Regions from separate parts of the Streptomyces sp. NPDC001393 genome, predicted to be linked through region 1. Evidence: riboswitches for the same ligand, from Rfam matches in the RefSeq annotation. Region 1 holds a riboswitch; the other holds the start of a gene.
What was found. Region 1 has a riboswitch for magnesium ahead of ACWC2T_RS12945 (magnesium transporter MgtE N-terminal domain-containing protein). Riboswitches for the same ligand answer to the same signal wherever they lie in the genome.

Region 1 (10,099 bases):
AAGGCGAGCGAGGACCCTCAGACGTACTTCCGCGCCTGGGGCGTCGACATGGACTACCGGACACCGGGCGGCCTCGCCGCGCCGCAGCGGCCCAAGCCGCCCCGCCAGGTCCACCTGCTCCAGCGCAAGACCACCAAGGTCGGCGCCGGCCTCGGCAAGACCACCGGCTGGATCCACCGCACCGAGCTCAAGCACCGCGGTGTGACCATGGTCCCGGGCGTGCGCTACGACCGCATCGACGACGCGGGCCTGCACATCACCGTCGGTGAGGAGAGCACGGTCCTGGAGGTCGACACGGTCGTCCTGTGCACCGGGCAGGAGCCGCGCCGCGACCTGTACGAGGAGCTGGCCGCCGCCGGGCGCAGCGTCCATCTGATCGGCGGTGCGGACGTCGCGGCCGAGCTGGACGCCAAGCGCGCCATCAAGCAGGGCACGGAGCTGGCGGCGGCGCTGTAGGCCCCCTGCCGGAGGTCCCTAGGATGAGGCCATGTCACTCCCGCACGCGATCCTCACCGCCCTGCTGGAAAAGCCGTCGTCGGGGCTGGAGCTGACCCGCCGGTTCGACAAGTCGATCGGCTACTTCTGGTCCGCGACGCACCAGCAGATCTATCGCGAGCTGGGGAGGCTGGAGGCCGACGGCCTCATCCGCACCCTGCCGGCCGAGGCGCCGGCCCGTGGGCAGAAGAAGAGCTACGAGGTCCTGCCCGCGGGCCGTGCCGAACTGGCCCGCTGGACCGCCGCCGCGCAGGACCCCAAGCCGCTGCGGGACACGCTGCTGCTGCGGCTGCGGGCCGCGGCGGTGGTCGGCACGGCGGGCATGGAGGCGGACCTGCGCCGCCATCTCGAGCTGCACCGGCGGCAGTTGGCCGAGTACCGGGAGATCGAGAAGCGCGACTTCCCGCCGGACCGGGACGCCCCCGAGGACCGGCTGCGCCATCTCGTGCTGCGGGCCGGCATCGATCTGGAGACCTTCTGGACCCAGTGGCTCACCCACGCCCTGGCGGAGTTCTCGGACCTGCCCGAGGGCGGCTGAGCCGGGTCGGCAGCCGGTGCGCTGAGCCGGTACAGCTCTGCCTCAGAGCCGGTACGGCTTCGAACGCCGGCGCAGATACCAGCCCGTGGCAATGGCCCCGCTGCCCACCAGGGCCGCGCCGATGCCCAGCGTCAGCGGGCCGTAGTCCCGGGCGGCACCGCCCAGGCCGCCCAGCACACCGCGGGAGGGCGCCGGCGAGGCCGTCGAGGAGGTTGTCGGGGCGGTCGTCGACGAGGCCGTCGGCGCCGAGCCGGACGAGACGGTCACCGGCTGGGTGCCCGCCGTGCTGCCGCTGGAGCAGACCACGACGACGGTGTACGTACCCGGGCTCACCCCCGTCCAGGCCGCGGACTGGCTGGCGGACGTGCCCGAGAGGGCCGACTGCCGGCCCTGGGCGAAGTTCGCCTGCCTGCTGGTGAGCAGGGCCGCGTTGCCCCAGCTGCCGTTGATCTCCGAGCACGCGCTGGTGACCACCGAGACGGTGGACCCGGTGGTGCTGACGGAGATGCCCGAGGCCGCGGCGGCCGGACCGGCGAGGGCGGCGGGGAGCGCCATGGCGGCCGCCAGGACCGGGCCGGAGCGGACGAGAAGTCGCGAGGTGTGCATGGGCAGCAGCCAACGTGGCCGCAGGGGTGCCCGCACCTGGGGGGCGGCCGGCCAGGTGAAAGGTTCCTTCGGGCGGCGGAGCCGCACACCGACACAGTCCCGCGCTTCTTACGGGGCTGCCGTGGTCACCGTCCGCTCCGGCGACCAGCCGCCCCACGTGCCGTCCGGGAGCCGTGCCCGCAGGCGTACCCGGTGGTCCTCTCCCGCTCTCCGGCCGATGTAGAAGCTGTAATGCGCCTGTCCGCGCGGGGGAGTGCCGCCCCACACCAGCGAGGTCGCCGCGGTGCCGTCGAGCCGGATCCGGTACTCGGTGATCACCCCGTCCACGCGCGGCGGGTCCCAGGACAGGTCGATGTAGTACGCCCCGCCGGCCCGGTGGGTCGTCGCGGTGAAGCCGGTGGGCGCGGTGTCCCGCCCGTCGTCGGTACCCGGGGTCGTGAGGCGGACCGGGGCGCTCGCCGGGGAGACGTTGTCGGCGGCGTCGCGGGACCGCACCGTGAAGAGGTAACCGGTGCCGGGGCGCAGCCCGGTGAGCACGGTCGCGGTCTGGTTCCCGCCGACGCTGTGGATCTTCGCACCGCCCTGGTACACGTCGTACGACACCACACCCCGGTCGTCCCGGGACGCGCCCCAGGACAGCTGGACCTCCCGGGCGCCGAGCACCCGCCCGGCGGGACGCGACGGCCGGGTGGGCGCCGAGCGGTCATCCGCCGCCCTGGCCGGTGTCCGCGCCCGCACCGCACGGCTCGGCGGCCCGAGCCGCCCCTCGGTGTCCCGGGCCCGCACGGTGAAGGCATACACGGTGGACGGCCTGAGCCTGGTGACGTCCACCATGTGCTGTGAACCCGGCACGTCCTCCACCTTCGTGGTGCCGCGATACACCTCGTAGGTGCGGATGCCGGGGCTGTCCGGCACCGCGTTCCACATCACGTGCACGCTCGTGGCACTGCCCGCCTGCGCGGTGACCCCGGTCGGAGCGCCGGGTGCCCGGCCTTCGTCGTCTTCGTCGGCCTGGCTCCAGCCGCACGCCGCGACCAGGAGCAGGGCTCCGCAGACCAGCAGGGGCGGGCACGGCACGCGTCGCACGGCTCTGCCTCCCGGGGGACGGCGGCATCGGCATTCACGTAAAGGTCCGTACCAATATGGCGCGGCGGCCGCGGATGCGGCAAGGGGGCCGTGCGGGGGACCGGCACGCGGCCGCTCGGGTGACCGATCGGCGTCCGCCCGGGTGACCGATCCGGGGCCCGCGTTGGTGACCATGCGGGGGAGTTACGTATGCTGAGCCTCCCTAGGGCTGAACTATCCGCGAGGGCAGGGGAGTTCATGCCGCTGGCGCGGACACGCTGTCGTCGCCGAAGCCGCGCCGACGCGGGTGGCCGGGGGATCCGGGGCGGGCTGCGTCCCGGATCCCCGGCCCCTGTCGTCCCGCACCGTCCTCTTGTCCTCATGCGGCTTGTCCCTCATGCGGCGTCGGTTTGTCCCTCATGGGGCGTCAGATGAGTGCTCCATCCAGCCCCTTCCGGGCGGCCCGTACGCTCCGGCGCCCGGACCCGCACCCAGAGTGTGCTGGATGTCCGCCCGTCCCCGACGAGAGGGTCCCTCACCGTGCGTGTCCCGTCGCTGACGCCGGCCCTGGCCGGAGTCGCCCTGCTCGCCCCGGCCGCACTGCACGCTCCCGCCGCCCTGCACACCCCGGCCGCCGCCGACCCGCACCCGGACCGGCCCGTGGTCCGCGGGGAGGGCGCGGCGGCCGATGCCGACCCGCCCCGACAGCGGCCCGGGGCCCGCCGGAAGGGCGCGGTAGCCGATGCCGATCCACCCCGGCAGCGGCCGGCGGCCCGCAGGAAAGGCGGTGCGGTGACCGCCGCCGATCTGCTGGACCGACTGGGGGCATGCCACCAGATCTCCCGCGGCCGGTACCGCACCGACGCCGGCCGCCGCGCGACCGTGCCCATCTGCGGCACCCGGACCGCCGTCTTCTGGAAGGCCGACCTGGACATCGACTGCGACGGACGGTCCACCGCCCGCTGCAACCGCCACACCGACCCGCAGTTCGCCACCATGACCACCTACCAGCAGTCCGACGGCCGCAGTCTCAACGCCGCGACGCTGCCCTACATCGTCGTCCCGGCCCCCAGCCGCATCTGGAACCCCCGCGCGTACGGCGTACGGGGCGGCTCGGTCGCCGCCGTCGTCTACCGGGGGCGGGTGCAGTACGCCGTTGTCGGCGACACCGGCCCGCGCGACCTCATCGGCGAAGCCTCCTACGCCACCGCCCGCGGCCTCGGCATCCGGGCCGACCCGGACGGCGGCGGGGCACCCTCCGGGGTCACCTACATCGTCTTCAGGAACTCCCGCGTGCACCCCATCGAGGACCGCGCGGCGGCCGCGGCCGCAGGAGCGCGGCTGGCCAGGCTGTTCCTCACGTACAGGTGACCAGCCGGCCCGCGGCCGTGTCACACCTTGCGGTAGCCGTACGCCTCCGACGCCGCGGCCTGCACCGCGTCCAGGTCGGCCCCCGCGGCGGCGGTGACCACCGCCGCCACCGCGCCCTCGACGAACGGTGCGTCGACCAGCCGGGTGCCGTCCGGCAGTTCGTCCCCCTCGGCGATGAGCGCCTTCACCGTGAGCACGGCGCTGCCGAGATCGGTGAGCACTGCCACCCCGGCGCCCCGGTCCACCGAGGCCGCCGCGGCGGAGATCAGCTCGGCGCTGGTGCCGAGCCCGCCGCCCTCGGTGCCGCCCGCGCAGGCCACGGGCACCCCCGCGGCCCCGCCCGCCAGGCCCTTCGCCAACTCGGCGACCGAGGCGGCCACTTCCGCGCTGTGCGACACCAGCACGATCCCGACCACCTTCGCTTCGCTCACCGTCCGCCCTCCGCCGCCTCCTGCAGAGCGGCGACGAGCAGCGCCGACGAGGTCGCCCCCGGGTCCTGGTGGCCGATGCTGCGCTCGCCGAGATAGCTCGCCCGGCCCTTGCGGGCCTGCAGCGGCGTGGTGGCCTCCGCGCCCTCCTCGGCGGCGGCCCGCGCGGCGGCGAAGCCGTCGCCGAGCGCGTCCACGGCCGGCACCAGGGCGTCGATCATGGTCTTGTCGCCGGGGGCCGCCCCGCCCAGCGCCATCACCCCGTCCACACCCGCGCGCAGCGCCTCGGCCAGCTGCGCCTCGCTGACCTCGGCCTCGTCACCGAGCGCCTTGCCGGTCCGGCGCAGCAGCGTGCCGTACAGCGGCCCGGACGCGCCGCCGACCGTGGAGATGAGCTGCCGCCCGGCCAGCACCAGGACCGCGCCCGGGGTGTCCGGCGCCTCCTTCTCCAGGGCGGCCGAAACGGCGGTGAAGCCGCGCTGCAGATTGCTGCCGTGGTCGGCGTCCCCGATGGCCGAGTCGAGAGCGGTGAGCCGCTCCGCCTCGCGGTCCACGGACGCGGTGGTCGCCGCCATCCAACGGCGGAAGAAGTCGGCGTCGAGCACGGGATCTCCTTGCGTGGTAGGGATGTTGACCGGCGTGCCACGGGTGGATGGTCGCCTCGTCCGCCGTATCACATCCCCCACCGCAGCGCGGGAGTCTTCACCGGGGCGTCCCACAGCCGCAGCAGTTCCTCATCGACCTGACACAGCGTCACCGACGTGCCCGCCATGTCCAGGGAGGTGACGTAGTTGCCGACGAGCGTGCGGGCCACGGCGACCCCGCGCTCGCGCAGTACCCGCTGCACCTCGGCGTTGAAGCCGTACAGCTCCAGCAGCGGGGTGGCGCCCATGCCGTTGACCAGCACCAGCACGGGGCTGCGCGGCGGCAGGTCCTCCAGGATCGCGTTCACCGCGAAGTCGGCGATCTCCCCGGACGTCATCATCGGCCGCCGCTCCCGGCCCGGCTCGCCGTGGATGCCGATGCCCAACTCCAGCTCGCCGCCCGGCAGATCGAAGGTGGGGCTGCCCTTCGCCGGGGTCGTACAGGCGCTGAGCGCGACACCGAAACTCCGGGAGTTCTCGTTCACCCGACGCCCGATGGACTCGACCCGCTCCAGCGGCTGCCCCTCGGCCGCGGCGGCGCCCGCGATCTTCTCCACGAACAGCGTCGCACCGGTGCCGCGCCGCCCGGCCGTGTACAGGCTGTCGGTGACGGCGACGTCGTCGTTGACGAGCACCTTGGCGACCTGAATGCCCTCGTCCTCGGCGAGTTCGGCCGCCATGTCGAAGTTGAGCACGTCGCCGGTGTAGTTCTTCACGACGAACAGCACACCGGCACCGCTGTCCACGGCCGCCGCGGCCCGCGCCATCTGGTCCGGCACCGGGGAGGTGAACACCTCTCCGGGGCAGGCGGCGGAGAGCATGCCGGGTCCGACGAACCCGCCGTGCAGCGGCTCGTGCCCCGACCCGCCACCCGACACCAGTGCGACCTGCCCGGCCACCGGAGCGTCCCGCCGGACGATCACCCGGTTCTCCACGTCCACGGTCAGATCCGGATACGCGGCCGCCATCCCGCGCAGCGCGTCCGCCACGACGGTCTCCGGCACGTTGATGAGCATCTTCACGGGTACCTCCCCATGAGGCCGGCAGGCGGGCCTCTGAGATGTGATCGGTGGCGTCGCGGGCGGAGCTCTGCTGTCGGCAGTATCGACCTTGCGGCAGCGAAGGTCACGTGGAGCGGCGCAGATGCTCGCGCATGCCTTCTGGTGTCGCCGGTCGGCCGCCGGCCGGTGGCGGTCCTGATCCGGGAGGTCACGGTCCCGTAGAGCCGGGGTCAAGCGCCGGTCATGGATTAGGAGGGCGGGGCGGCGGGGGCGTATCGTTGATCCGGTTTTGATGAGACACCTCGTTCGGTGAGGCGTCTTCACGGACACAGGCCACTGATCCCACCCGTCGAGAGACGCTCCGGATCAGGACAGGTCTCCCCGGCCGAAGGGGTGACCCCAAGTGGCTTCCCCGCAGCTGCGGGGACACGCCGTGGAGTGCCAAAGCTCTGACGAGTTGGGGTGCGCCGGGCCGATTCGCCCGGTTGCCCTTGCCGTATGGCCGTGGCGTCGTGAGCGCGGCCGGGACCGGGAGGAGGCGAGCATGGACAGTAGTCCGGGCCATAGTCGGCCCCTGTCCGCGTTGTCCTCGCCGTCCCTCCGCGGCCTGAGGCAGCCCGTCCTCCTCCACTGACCCGACCCCGCCCGGTGCGTCGGGCCCGGTGTGCCCTGCCCTGATCGCGGGGCAGGGAAGAGTGCGCTGCCGTGGCCGCCCGCTGCCCCGTCATGCCGGGGCAAGGGGGTGTTCACCTTGTCCGTCAACACTTTGCTCATGTCCACCTCGGCCCGTCTGCGCGACCGCCGGGTGATCCTGGAGCGCCGCGCCACCGCCTCCAAGGCGGTCCGCACGTCCCTGGTCTCGCTGGCGGGCCTGGTCGGCGGCCCGGTCACCAACCAGGCCGGGGAGGAGGTCGGCCGCGTCGCCGACGTCGTCGCCCGCCTCTACGGCGAGGAGCCGTACCCGCCGGTCACCGGGCTGATCCTGCGCATCGGGCGCCGGCACACCTTCCTGGCGTCGGACGCCATCGGCAAGGTGCACGCCGGGCACGTACGGCTGCGCACCGCGCGGATCGACCTGCGGGACTTCGCCCGGCGCCCGGGCGAGGTGCTGCTCGCCAGGGACGTACTCGACCACCAGCTCGTGGACGTGGACGGCGTGCAGGTCACCCGTGCCGCCGATCTGTACCTGGCACCGCTGGTGGACCGGGTCGTGCTGGTCGGCGTGGACGTCTCCCTGCCCACGCTCCTGCGCCGGCTCGGCCCCCGCCGCTGGCAGGCCCGGCCCACCCCGGAACGCGTGCTCGACTGGCAGGCGGTCGCCCCGTTCGCCGAGCAGGCCACCGACGGACCCTCCGAGGTACGGCTGCGCGCCTCCCGGACCGCACTGCACCGGCTGCGCCCGGCCGACCTGGCCGACATCCTCGAAGACCTCGGCCGCAGCGAGCGCCAGCAGCTGCTCGGCTGGCTGGAGCCGGAGCGGGCCGCCGACGCTCTGGAGGAGATGGAACCGGCCGAGCTGGAGAACCTGCTGCGCGAGGCGCAGCCGGAACACGCCGCCCGCCTGGTCGACGAGATGGAACCGGACGAGGCCACGGACGCCCTGCGCGACCTCACCCGCGAGGAGCGCGAGGCCCTGCTGACGCGGATGCCGAAGAAGGAGGCGGCCGAACTGCGGCGGCTGCTCACCCACCGCGAGGGCACCGCGGGCGGCGCCATGACCACGCTGCTCGTCACTGCGCGTCGCGACGAGACCATCGCCGAGGTGCGGGCCCGGCTCGCCGAACAGGCCGAGCACCGTACCGAGATCGACGCTGTCGTCTGCGTCGACGCCGAAGGCCGGCTGCTGTGCGACATCTCGCTGTTCGACCTGGCGGTGGCCGAGGACGCGGCGCCGGTCGCCGACCTGGTGGCCTGGCTCGCTCAGTTCGGCCCGCCCGTGACCGTCCACGCGGACACCGCCCTGTCCGAGGCCGCCGACCAGCTGGTCGCGGCCCGCGCCTCCTCCCTCCTGGTGGTCGACGACGGCGACCGCCCGATCGGCCGGATCCTGGCCGACGACCTGCTCGACGCGATGCTGCCCGAACGCGGGCGCCTGCACTTTAGGAGGTTCCTGCAGTGACCCGCGACCTGGACACCACCGAGGCGGCTCCGGCAGCCGGTGCGACGGCACCCCGCCGCACCGGCTGGCGACGCCTCACCATGATCGCCGCGGTCGCGGGCCCCGGCCTGGTCGCCGCGAACGCCGGCAATGACGCCGCCGGCATCGCCACCTACGCCTCGGCCGGCTCCCAGTTTACCTACGGCACCCTCTTCTTCATGGTGCTGGTCACCGTCGCCCTGGTGATGGTTCAGGAGATGGCCGTACGCCTCGGCGCCCACACCGGCAAGGGCCTGGGCGCCCTGATCCGCGAGCAGTTCAGCCTGCGCCTGACCGCGCTCGCCGTCTTCTGCCTGCTGCTGGCCAACACCGGCCTGGTCGTGTCAGAGTTCGCGGGCATCGGCGCGGCCTTCGAACTCCTCGGCGTCCCCAAGTGGGCGGTCATCCCGCCGGCCGCGATCCTGCTGTGGGCGCTGGTGCTGTTCGGCTCCTACCACTGGGCCGAACGCGTGTTCCTCATCATGTCCCTGGCGTTCTTCGCCTACCCGATCGCCATGATCCTCGGCCACCCCGACTGGGGCGCCGTCGGCCACCACCTGATCGTCCCGCACATCGAGCCCAGCAAGGACTTCATCCTCCTCGCGGTCGCGTTGATCGGTACGACGGTCAGCCCGTACATGCAGTTCTACGCCGCTGCCGGAGTCGTCGACCGGGGTGCCAGGCCCGCCGACTACCCCCTCATCCGCGCCGACGCGATCCTCGGCGCCGTTTTCGCCTGCGTCATCAGCCTGACCATCATCATCGCCACGGCGTCCGCCATCGGCGGCACCGGCCCGCTGGACTCCGCAGCGCAGGCGGCCGAGGCCCTCAAGCCGATCGCCGGCCAGAACGCCGAACTCCTCTTCGCCGTCGGCCTGCTCGGCGCCTCCGCCCTGGCCGGGGCGGTCGTCCCGCTGTCCGCCAGCTACGCCATAGGAGAGGCGGCGGGCGTGGAGCGCTCGGTCTCCCGCAGCTTCCGTGACGCCCCGCTGTTCCTGGGCCTGTTCACCGCCCAGATCTTCCTCGGGGCGGCGGTGGCGATGACCCCGGTCGACGTCATCCAGCTGCTGATCGGCACTCAGGTCCTGCAGGGCCTGATCAGTCCGGTGGTCCTCGTCTACCTGCTGGTGCTGACCAACCGCCGCTCCGTCCTCGGGACGGCCGCCAACGGGCCGCGCTACCGCATCGCCGCCACCGTGGTGGTCGTCGGCGTCGCCGCCATGTCCACCATCCTGCTCGTCCAGACGGTCCTCGGCTGGTTCGGCCTCGGTTGACCGGGGCTGCTGTCCGCTCCTGCGGGCCGCACCCCGCCGGTACCCGACCGGCTCCGCGGGACAGCGCCGGGTCACCTCAGCGAGCGGTCCGATCATGCGCCTCTCGCCCTGCTCGACAGGCCGATGATGGCCAACACCGGCAACCGGTTATTGACGTGTCCTTGACCGCTTCCTCCAACTCCGGCCCCACCGACGGGACCAAGTCCCTGCGAGCGGGCGGCGATCTGCCGAACCTCGCCATCGATCCGCACACCGGCTACGAGGGTTCGGACTTCAGCGGTGGGGCCTACGACTCCGTGGAACTGATCCACTCCACCGACGGTGGCCGGACCCTCTCACCGCCGGGAACACCACCACGGCCCCTTACGCCGGAGGTCACTTCCTCGATGATCACGAGGGCCTCGCTCCGGCCGCACCGGCTCGTCCGGTGACCCAAGAGGCGTCCCAACCGGGCTGGAACGAGCGCAACTTCGGGCTCACGTCAGACGCAAGGTAAACAAGATGCCATATTTCCTGTGAGCCCTTTGTGTGACTGTTGTG
Region 2 (10,099 bases), on a different contig from region 1:
GAGCTGGGTTAGGCCCGCGCGGGCGGACCTTCATCATCTGAAGGAGCCCCACCGCCACACACGGCGAACATGGACGAGCCGGCGTAGGAGACGAACGGCAATGGGCCACAGCGCGCCTTGAGCGGCACTGATCCATCAGCACGTGGCCTGTGTCCGCGATCGCGGGATCGCCGACCTGCTCGGCATGGGTGCCAGGGCCTGTCGTTCCCGCATGTGCCGGACCCGGGGATCGACGCGGGAGTATCGCGCAGTCCGAGTCTTGCGATCAATGCGTCCGTCCCGCACTCTGGGTAACGCCGGGCTGCGCGAACCGCGCCCCCGCCGGCCGGCGCGCGGCTATGGTCGCCGTCCCGTGCGTGACATTGCCGACGAGGTCGCTCAGTCCGGGGCACGCCCCTCCACCGTTTGACCCTACGAGGACCAACCCAGCTCAAACACTTGCCTACTTGCGTGACTGTGCAACCATCAGGGGTCCGATTTCGTCTCACTGGTAGCAGTCGGGGCGACACTCCGGATTCAGCCGTGTTGCCCGCGTCGAGATGAGCGAGAGCGAGCGCATGCGCCATCAACAGGAACGCGTCAACAGCGCCATCGGCGCGCAGCGGCAGCACAGCTCCGTGACGCACGGTCGGGTGGTCCCTCAGGGTCGGACCGGAGAGCGGACGCCGTCCGAAGACACATTCCGTGCACGACGCTCGCGGCGGGACGAGGGCGGCGCGCCTCCTGTGCGTCGGCCCCGGGCAGGGGCCATCGCAGCGATGCTGCTGGGACCGTTGCTTCTGGGGGACGGGGTGGATGCCCTGGTCGGCCGGGAGCCCGGCTGGGGTGTGGTGGTGGGAGCGACGGCGGGAGCCCTGCTCGCGGCCCTGGCGGCGGTTCGTCGCCGCACTCTGGGGTCCGTGGCACCGCTGCCGGCCCTTGCTGTGGCCGTTGTCACGGCGGGGACGGTGCTGACGTCGCACGGTCCGCTGGCCACGCGGCTGGTGCGGTGGGCCGTGGCGGTGTTCCCGGCGATGGCCGCGGCGGAGTGCGCGGTGGTCGTCGTGGCGCTGGCGGTAGCCGTGCTCCGGTACGGAATGAACAGGAGGGATCGTGCCTGAGAGCATGCGACACCGTTCGTACCCGGCCGCCGTCACACGCGGACGCAGGGCGCCCTGGCTTGTCATGTTGCGTGTTGCGACATGGACGGTTTCGGCGGCTCTGCTGCTCGGCTGCGGTGCGACCTGGTACGCCTACCGGTCCCTGACGCACGGCCTCACCACCTCTGATGCGCTCGACGCGGTCCGCGGCAAGGCGCCCCGACACCTGGACAACGCGGTCAACTTGCTGCTCATAGGTCTCGACTCGCGCAAGGACATGAACGGCAACGACCTGCCACGGCAGTTCGTGCAGAGCGAGTTGCACGCCGGGTCCAGCGACATCGGTTACTACAACACCAACACCCTGATCCTCATGCACATCCCCGCGAACGGCGGCAAGGTGCAGGCGTTCTCCATCCCGCGCGACGACTACGTGCAGACGCTGAACGGAGACGGCTCGGTGCAGGGCCACTTCAAGATCAAGGAGGCGTACGCCAACGCGTACACCACTGCCCACGACAAGTACGCCGCCCAGGGCGTCAGGGGCGCGGATCTGGAAGCGAAAAGCCGTGAGGCCGGCCGGGAGGCGACGCTGGCGACGGTGCAGCAGTTCGCCGGTGTGCCCATCGACCACTTCGCCGAGATCAACCTCCTCGGCTTCTACGACATCGCCAAGGTTCTGCAGCCCATCACGGTGTGTCTCAAACACCCGGTCAAGGACCGTTATTCGGGTGCCGACTTCCCGGCCGGCGTGCAGCAGCTGAACGCCCGTCAGGCGCTGGCCTTCGTACGGCAGCGGCACGGGCTGGACGCCGGGGACCTGGACCGTACGCGCCGGCAGCAGGCCTTCATCTCCACAGTCACGCATCAGCTCAAGACGGAGGGTGTCTGGGGCAGCCCGTCCAAGCTTCAAGGACTGTTCGACGTCGTGAAGAAGGACGTCGTTCTCGACAGCAGCTGGAACGTGCTCGATTTCGCACAGCAGGCCCCGGACCTCACCGGCGGCAACGTGGTGTTCCACACCCTGCCCATCGAGGGCTTCGGGATCCGCAACCGCGAGGACGTCAACCTCGTGGATCCGGAGAAGATCAAGTCGATCGTGCAGCAAGCCTTCGGAGCGGCCGGTGCCCCGTCTCCCGCGGCCTCCGGCACCACTGCGGCCGCACCCGCCACCGTGGATGTCATCAACGGCAACGGCGGTCGGGGCCTCGCCTCGAAGGCGCTCTCCTCTCTGGTCGAACTCGGCTACACGGCCGGTACCACGGGCAACACCACCACGCAGCCTGCGACCACCGTCCGCTACGGCGCCGGGGCACAGCAGGCGGCTCAGCAGATCGCCGGCCGGCTCCACGCCGGCACCGCCGCTTCCAGTCCTGCCGTGTCCGCGGGCCACGTCGTCGTCACCCTCGGCGAGGACTACACGCATCCCGGTCAGGCAGCTCCGACCCGGACGCCGACCGCATCCGCGTCGAGCACGGCAACAGCGGACGACTCCGGCCCGGCCGTGAAGGCGGGCGGTGTGCCGTGCGTCAACTGACCCACCCTCGATGCGTGACTCGCGTGAGCGGTGATCCAGGACCGGGTTGCTTCTTGCCGAGTCGACGTCGACGCGCGTATCCCTGGCCGGAAGGAGGCGAGAGACATGGTTCGCAGCATGGGCGGACCCGAGGCGGCCCGGCCGCCCGTGGCGGCGTAGGGCGGCGCAGGTGTCAGGTCGGCCAAAGCGCAGGTGGACGAGTGGCGTTACCGGGTGCCGAGGGTGGGCGAGGTCGATCGGATGCGGGGCCGACTGTGGCCCGGACTACTGCAAGTGCGGTTCATCTGACTCCCGCCTCCCTCCGGCGTGGCGTCGTACGACTCGGCAACGAGCAGACCGGCCCACACGGCGGTGGCCCGTGCACCCCGACTCGTGGCCGTCCGCGATCCGGGTCGCCGCGTCCCGTCCAGTGGTGCAGGTGCGAGAACCGCCTCGGTGGGCTTCGGCATGTCGTCGCGCCATGGGAGGGCGTACCCTGGCCGGAGGGCGCGATGCGTCGTTGCCCGATCTGACCGCCGCGAGCGCGAGGAGGTGAACGGGATGAGTTCCTGCAGCAGTAGTCCCAGCTCCCATTCCGTGGCACCACGGGCGTCCGGCGGGCACCGCACCGCTGTCTGACGGCCTGGCTCTCCAGAGTATTCCGGACAGTCATCACGCCTGCCTCCGGTCCGCCAGCGGGTGCCGATCAGGCGGAGGTGCGTCATGACGATCACGATCACACTGCCCCGGTTCACGCTGCCCGCCGTGGCCGAGCGTGGCCTGCGGACGCTGCTCCCCGTCGCCGAGCCGGCGGTCCTCGCCGTAGCCGATGCCTGCGGTGTCGGGATGCCGGTGCGCCTGCTGGGACTCGGTGTCAAGCTTGCCCGGTCGGCCACGCAGGACTGATCCGGCTCGGTCCCGGGGAGGCAGGCGGTGAACGATCAGCGGTGGGCACAGGAACGCCTCGCGGTGCGCCAGGCGGCGCAACGGCTGACCGAGGACGCGGGGGCCCTGATGGCGGCCTCCGCGGAGGCCGCCGAGGCCGGGCTGGCGACGCGTGCGGAGGACCTTCGGCGTGCCGTCGTCGCTGCCTGGAGCGCCGGTGTCACGCCCGAGGTCCTGGCCTTGGACGCCGGGGTAAAGGTCGCCGTGATCGATGACTGGATCGGTCCGGGCGACGTACGCCATGGTCCGTGACCGCGTCAAGAGGTCATCAATGACTTGCGCAAACATGCAAGCGTTGGGCTACACTCTTTGAGGTTTGAAAAGGGCACCTCGTTCGGTGAGGCGTCTTCACGGACACAGGCCACTGACCCCACGACGTCGAGAGACGCCCAGGGTCAGGACACCTCTCCCCGGCCTAAGGGGTGAGGCCAAGTGGCTTCCCTTGCAGGGGGATTACGCCGTGGAGTGCCAAAGCTCTGACGAGTTGGGGTGTACCGGCCGCAGTCTGCGCGCCGGTCCGCTCCCTGCCGAGTCGACGTCGACGCGCGCCGTGCGTGTCTCCGGCCGGAAGGAGGCGAGAGACATGGACTGCAGTTGCAGTAGTCCGGGCCACAGTCGGCCCCTTACCCGCTTGTCCTCGCATTCTTCCGGCACGCGGTAACCACCTTCCCTGCGCGGATTTCCGTCCGCGTCTCGCGCCCCCGCACGGCCGTGCGCCGTGACGGGCTGCCGTCCTGCGCGCTCGCGCGGGGAGGATGGCTTTCGCGTGCCCCCTGCCTCCCCCAATTGGGGGGATTCGGGAGGTACGTCATGACCACTGTGACCAACATGTCCGAGGCCCCGCGCTCCGCGGTCCTGGACGACGCGCACGTCGGCGACATCCAGGGTGCGCTCGGCACCATCCGGCTCGACGACACCGCACCCCGCACCGGCCTGTCCGCCAAGCTCAAGACACTGCTGGCGATCGTCGGGCCCGGCCTGATCGTCATGGTCGGCGACAACGACGCCGGCGCCTTCGCCACCTACGGCCAGGCCGGCCAGAACTACGGCACCCACCTGCTGTGGACCCTGCTCCTGCTGGTCCCCGTCCTGTTCGTCAACCAGGAGATGGTGCTGCGTCTGGGCGCCGTCACCGGCGTCGGCCACGCCCGGCTCATCCTGGAGCGGTTCGGCAAGTTCTGGGGCGCGTTCAGTGTCATCGACTTGTTCCTACTCAACGCCCTCACCTTGGTGACCGAGTTCATCGGCATCACCCTGGCCACCGGCTACCTGGGCCTGCCCAAGGCCGCCTCCGTGGTGCTCGCCGCCGCCATCATCGTCGCCTCGGCGTTCACCGGCTCCTTCCGCCGCTTCGAGCGGGTCGCCATCACCCTGTGCGCGGCCTCGCTGCTGCTGGTGCCGGTCTACTGCATGGTCCACCCGCACGCCTCGCAGATGGCACGGGACTTCGTCGTGCCCAACATGCCCGGCGGTACCGGGCAGTTGTCCACCGTCATGCTGCTGATCATCGGCATCGTCGGCACCACGGTCGCCCCCTGGCAGCTGTTCTTCCAGCAGTCGTACGTGATCGACAAGCGGATCACCCCGCGCTTCATGAAGTACGAGAAGGCCGACCTGTGGATCGGCATCGCCGTGGTCGTCATCGGCGCGGCGGCCATGATGGGCTTCACCGCCGCCGCCTTCGCCGGCACCCACGGCTTCGGGAACTTCACGGACGCCGGGGGCATCGCCACCGGTCTGGAGGCCAAGGCCGGCAAGCTCGCCGGCGTGCTGTTCGCCATCGCGCTGCTGGACGCCTCCATCATCGGCGCCTTCGCCGTGTCCCTGTCCACCGCCTACGCGATCGGGGACGTCTTCGGCATCCGGCACTCGCTCCACCGGGGCGTCAAGAAAGCCAAGGGCTTCTACGCCGTCTACGCCGGCCTGGTCGCCGCAGCCGCCGCCATCGTGCTCATCCCCGGCTCCCCGCTGGGCCTGCTCACCGAAGGCGTCCAGACCCTCGCCGGCGTCCTGCTGCCCTCCGCCAGCGTGTTCCTGCTCCTTCTCTGCAATGACAAGCAGGTCCTCGGCCCCTGGGTCAACGGCCCCAAGACCAACGCGTTCACTTCGGCCGTCGTCGGCGTCCTGGTCGCCCTGTCGATCATCCTGACCGCCTCGGTGCTTTTCCCGGACATCTCCGCGACCGCGATCCTCGACATCATGGCCGCCTGCGGCATCGTCGGCGTGCTGGCCGCCGGGTACGCCTTCACGCGCCGCCGCACCAACACCAAGGAAGACCCGATCGACCGCATCGGCCGGGACACCTGGCGCATGCCCGCACTGGCCACACTGACCCGGCCGACCATGTCCACCGCCCGCAAGCTCGGCATGGGCGCCCTGCGCACCTACCTCCTCATCGCCATGATCCTCGTCGTCATCAAGATCGTGGAAGTGGCCCTCGGCCACTGAGTCCCCCCACCGGCCGGGGTGCGCCCTCGGCCTGACCGAGATCCCCAAGCCACCGGTGCTCGCCGCCCGGGGTGGCTGCTGGTTCGCCACCCCTGACGGCAGCGTGCGGCTCCACTTGGGCATCGAAGACCCCTTCCGGCCCGCGCAGAAGGCCCACCCCGGGCTGCGGGTGACCGGCATCGACGCCCTCGCCGACTGCCTCGCCGCACACGGCGCGCCGGTCGTGTGGGACGACAACCTGCCCGGCCACCGCCGCTTCTACAGCACCGACCCCGTCGGCAACCGCCTGGAATTCCTCGAGCCGCTCGCCTGACGTCCGGCGCCGGACGCCGTGCGGATACCGCCTGGGGCGTCACTGTCACGCATATGATCCGGCCGCTCGCGGCCCCGGTCCTCAAGGAGGTGCCTCGTGCACGCACTGACCACCGTCGAATTCCTGACTCGACTCGGCACCGGGGTGGCCTGTGGCGCGCTGATCGGCGTCGAGCGGCAGTGGCGGGCCCGGATGGCGGGCCTGCGCACCAACGCCCTGGTCGCCACCGGCGCCACCCTGTTCGTGCTGTACAGCGAGGCCGTCGGCGATATGGGCAGCCCCACCCGGGTCGCCTCCTACGTGGTGTCCGGCATCGGATTTCTCGGCGGTGGCGTGATCCTGCGCGACGGGGCCGGAGTGCGCGGCCTGAACACCGCCGCCACCCTGTGGTGCTCGGCGGCCGTCGGAGTGCTGGCCGCCTCCGGCAAGCTGAGCCTGGCCGTCCTCGGTACCGTAGTGGTCCTGGCCGTCCACCTTGTGCTGCGGCCGGCCGGGCGGCTGCTGGACCGGGCGCCGGCTTCCGGTACGGACCCTGATGCCACTGTCCACGCCACTGTCCACCTGGTGTGCGAGCGCAGTGCCGAGACGCACTTGCGCGCCCTGCTGCTGCAGACCCTGACCGCTTCCGGACTCGCCCCTACCGGGCTGCGTGCCCGCCGGGAGGGCGAGGCGGCCAGCCTGCGTGCCGCGGTCATGATCAACGGCGATGTCGCCGCCGCACTGGAGCAGGTCATCTCCCGGTTGTCCCTGGAGCCGGGCGTGAGCGACCTGCACTGGCACGTGGACGACGAGGAGTCCGAACGGGAACGCCCGCGGGCGCTGGCCTGACGCACCAGGGCAGCGCCCTCCGGCCGCCCGGCCCGGGGTCCTCAGGGGCCCGCCACGAGTTCGGGATGCTCATGCTCGCAGGTGTCGTCGATGCCGTAGGTGTCCCAGGTGGGGAACGGGTCCGTGGGCGGCAGGCTCTCGCCGTCGGCCATGAGGCAGTCGGTCAGTGCCGCGTGCAGTGCGTCCGCGTGCAGGTGCGTGCCGATGAAGACCAGTTCCTGGCATTCGGGGCTCTCGGTGTCGCGGGCGGCGGACGGCTCGAAGCGTGCGACGGAGCCGGCCTGTGACCACAGGCCCGTCACGTGCGGGCGGCTGGCGAGGGTGAAGAAGCCCTTGGAGCGCAGGATCTGTCCGTACGCGCCGCTGTCGAGTTCCTCGGTCACGAACGTCCACAATCTGCCTGGATGGAAGGGCAGTTCGGAGCGGAAGACGGTGGAGGAGATGCCGTACTCCTCCGTCTCGGGTACGTGGTCGCCGTTGAGTTCCCTCACCCAGCCGGGGGCCTGTTGGGCGCGTTCCAGGTCGAACAGCCGGGTGCCCAGCACGTCGCCCACCTTCACGCGGCCGTGGACGGCCGGGACGAGACGTGCGGCGGGGTTGAGGCGGGTGAGTGTCGCTCGCAGCCGGTCGGCCGACTCCTTGTCCACAAGGTCGAGCTTGTTCAGGACGATGACGTCGGCGAACTCGATCTGGTCCATCAGCAGGTCGCTGACGGTGCGTTCGTCGTCCTCGTACTGGTCCAGGCCGCGCTCGACGAGTTCGTCGCCGCTTGCCAGCTCGGGCAGGAAGTTCGCGGCGTCCACGACCGTGACCATGGTGTCCAGGCGGGCGAGGTCGCCGAGGGTGGCGCCGTCGTCGCGGGCGAAGGCGAAGGTCGCGGCGACCGGCATGGGTTCGGAGATGCCGGACGACTCGATGAGCAGGTAGTCGAAGCGGCCCTCTCGGGCCAGCCGGTCGACCTCTTCGAGCAGGTCGTCGCGCAGGGTGCAGCAGATGCAGCCGTTGGTCATCTCGACCAGGCGTTCCTCGGTGCGTGACAGGGCGGCCTCGCCGCCGCGCACCAGGGCGGCGTCGATGTTGACCTCGCTCATGTCGTTGACGATGACCGCGACGCGCAGTCCTTCGCGGTTGCCGAGGACGTGGTTGAGGAGGGTGGTCTTGCCGGCGCCGAGGAATCCGGACAGGACGGTGACGGGCAGTCGGCCGGAGGGGCCGGGCGGCATCATCGCTCAGTCCTCGGGTCGCAGCAGGCCGCGCTCGTACGCCTTCACCAGCCGCTGCGGTACCAGGTATGACACCCCGTCGACGATGACCGGTACGAGCGCCGGCGTGGTCGCCTTCCACTGGGCGCGGCGGTGGCGGGTGTTGCTGCGGGACATCTTCCGCTTGGGAACGGCCATGGGAATCCTCCTGGTTGGGATGGCGAGTAGAGGCTACATGAAAATGAACACCATTACGAAGTGATCCATGATTCATGTTTCCGTGAATTCAGGAATCCGTGTACCGTTGTCGGTGTGCTGACTGTTGCCTCCGACATCGAGGTCCTGGTCCGGTTCGGCCGGGCGCTCGCCGATCCGATCCGCTGCCGCATCCTGCTCGCCCTGCGGGAAGCACCCGCCTATCCCGCTGACCTGGCCGACGCGCTGGGCGTCTCGCGCACCAGGCTGTCGAACCACCTGGCGTGCCTGCGTGACTGCGGCCTGGTCGTCACCGTCCCCGACGGCCGTCGCACCCGCTACGAACTCGCCGACGAACGCCTCGGCCACGCGCTCGACGACCTGCGCACCGCCGTGGTCGCCGTCGAGGGCGACCGGACGTGCGTCGACGCGGACGACAAGGGGTGCTGCTGACCGTGAGCGCAGAGATATCCATGTCCTTCGGCCCCGACCCGGCCAGGCGCGGCGCGCTTGCCCGGCGGATACGGCTGCTGGTTGCCGCGACCATCACCTACAACGCCGTCGAGGCGGCCGTCGCCCTCACGGCCGGGACCCTGGCTTCGTCCGCCGCGCTGATCGGCTTCGGCCTCGACTCCGTCATCGAGGTCTCCTCGGCCGCCACTGTCGCCTGGCAGTTCTCCGCCCGCGAACACGCGGTGCGTGAGGCCCGGGAGAAGACCGCGTTGCGGATCATCGCGCTGTCGTTCTTCGCGCTCGCCGCCTACGTCACCGTCGATGCCGTACGGGCCCTGACCGGCTCAGGCGAGGCCACGCGCTCCCTGCCCGGGGTTGTGGTGGCTGCCTTCTCGCTCGTGGTCATGCCGGTCCTGTCGGCGGCCCAGCGTCGCGCCGGTCGGGAACTCGGCTCCGCATCTGCCGTGGCCGACTCCAAGCAGACCCTGCTGTGCACCTATTTGTCGGCGGTGCTGCTGGTGGGCCTGGTCGTCAATGCCGTGTTCGGCTGGTCGTGGGCGGATCCGCTCGCGGCCCTGGTCATCGCCGCGGTCGCGGTGAAGGAGGGGCGCGACGCGTGGCGTGGGCAGGGGTGCTGCGCAACGCCGTTGGCCGCCGTGCCGGACGAGGGTCGGCGGGAGGCGGATGCCTGCGGCTGTGCTCCGGGCTGCGACTGCCGCCCTTGACGGTGACCACTCCGGAAAGGAAGTGGCGCCGGAGTTCACCGGTGCTCGTCCGCTGCCAGCCGTCGGCCGCAGTCCGGGCACACCCCGGACAGCTGCACCGTGTGCCGGACGTTCGCGAACCCGGAGGTCTGCGCGACCGTGTCGGCCCATTCCTCCACCGGGCCGGAGTCAACGGGCCGGCTCAGGCCGCATTCGGTGCAGATGAGGTAGTGGCGGTGTTCCGGTCCCGGGCGGTAGCGGAAGAGGCGTTCACCGCTGGTGTCGCGCACCATGTCGGCCCGGCCGACGGCGGCCAGGCCGGCCAGCGTGCGGTAGACCGTGGAGAGGCCGACCGGTGAGCCGGCGGCGGCGAGCTGGTTGTGGAGGGCTTGGGCGCCGACGAAGCCGTCGGCCCG

Region 2: it holds a riboswitch for magnesium, as region 1 does, so the genes downstream of both, ACWC2T_RS38155 (NRAMP family divalent metal transporter) here and ACWC2T_RS12945 (magnesium transporter MgtE N-terminal domain-containing protein) in region 1, are expected to answer to the same signal.

Annotation. Positions count from the first base shown of each region.
Region 1 is NZ_JBSFIH010000009.1:282-10,380, reverse strand. It holds gene ACWC2T_RS12985 (FAD-dependent oxidoreductase) at 1-456, shown strand, start outside; gene ACWC2T_RS12980 (PadR family transcriptional regulator) at 488-1,033, shown strand; gene ACWC2T_RS12975 (hypothetical protein) at 1,076-1,639, opposite strand; gene ACWC2T_RS12970 (fibronectin type III domain-containing protein) at 1,748-2,725, opposite strand; gene ACWC2T_RS12965 (glycoside hydrolase family 75 protein) at 3,245-4,075, shown strand; gene ACWC2T_RS12960 (PTS-dependent dihydroxyacetone kinase phosphotransferase subunit DhaM) at 4,096-4,506, opposite strand; gene dhaL (dihydroxyacetone kinase subunit DhaL) at 4,503-5,108, opposite strand; gene dhaK (dihydroxyacetone kinase subunit DhaK) at 5,177-6,169, opposite strand; M-box (ykoK) riboswitch at 6,443-6,617, shown strand; gene ACWC2T_RS12945 (magnesium transporter MgtE N-terminal domain-containing protein) at 6,921-8,267, shown strand; gene ACWC2T_RS12940 (NRAMP family divalent metal transporter) at 8,264-9,559, shown strand; gene ACWC2T_RS12935 (hypothetical protein) at 9,721-9,990, shown strand.
Region 2 is NZ_JBSFIH010000058.1:41,504-51,602, reverse strand. It holds gene ACWC2T_RS38180 (heavy metal transporter) at 1-12, shown strand, start outside; gene ACWC2T_RS38175 (hypothetical protein) at 759-1,100, shown strand; gene ACWC2T_RS38170 (LCP family protein) at 1,165-2,616, shown strand; gene ACWC2T_RS38165 (GNAT family acetyltransferase) at 3,319-3,501, shown strand; gene ACWC2T_RS38160 (hypothetical protein) at 3,529-3,792, shown strand; M-box (ykoK) riboswitch at 3,863-4,036, shown strand; gene ACWC2T_RS38155 (NRAMP family divalent metal transporter) at 4,351-5,988, shown strand; partial or broken gene ACWC2T_RS38150 (glyoxalase) at 6,014-6,301, shown strand; gene ACWC2T_RS38145 (MgtC/SapB family protein) at 6,398-7,129, shown strand; gene ACWC2T_RS38140 (GTP-binding protein) at 7,171-8,352, opposite strand; gene rpmF (50S ribosomal protein L32) at 8,359-8,529, opposite strand; gene ACWC2T_RS38130 (ArsR/SmtB family transcription factor) at 8,644-8,979, shown strand; gene ACWC2T_RS38125 (cation transporter) at 9,000-9,704, shown strand; gene ACWC2T_RS38120 (Fur family transcriptional regulator) at 9,740-10,099, opposite strand, start outside.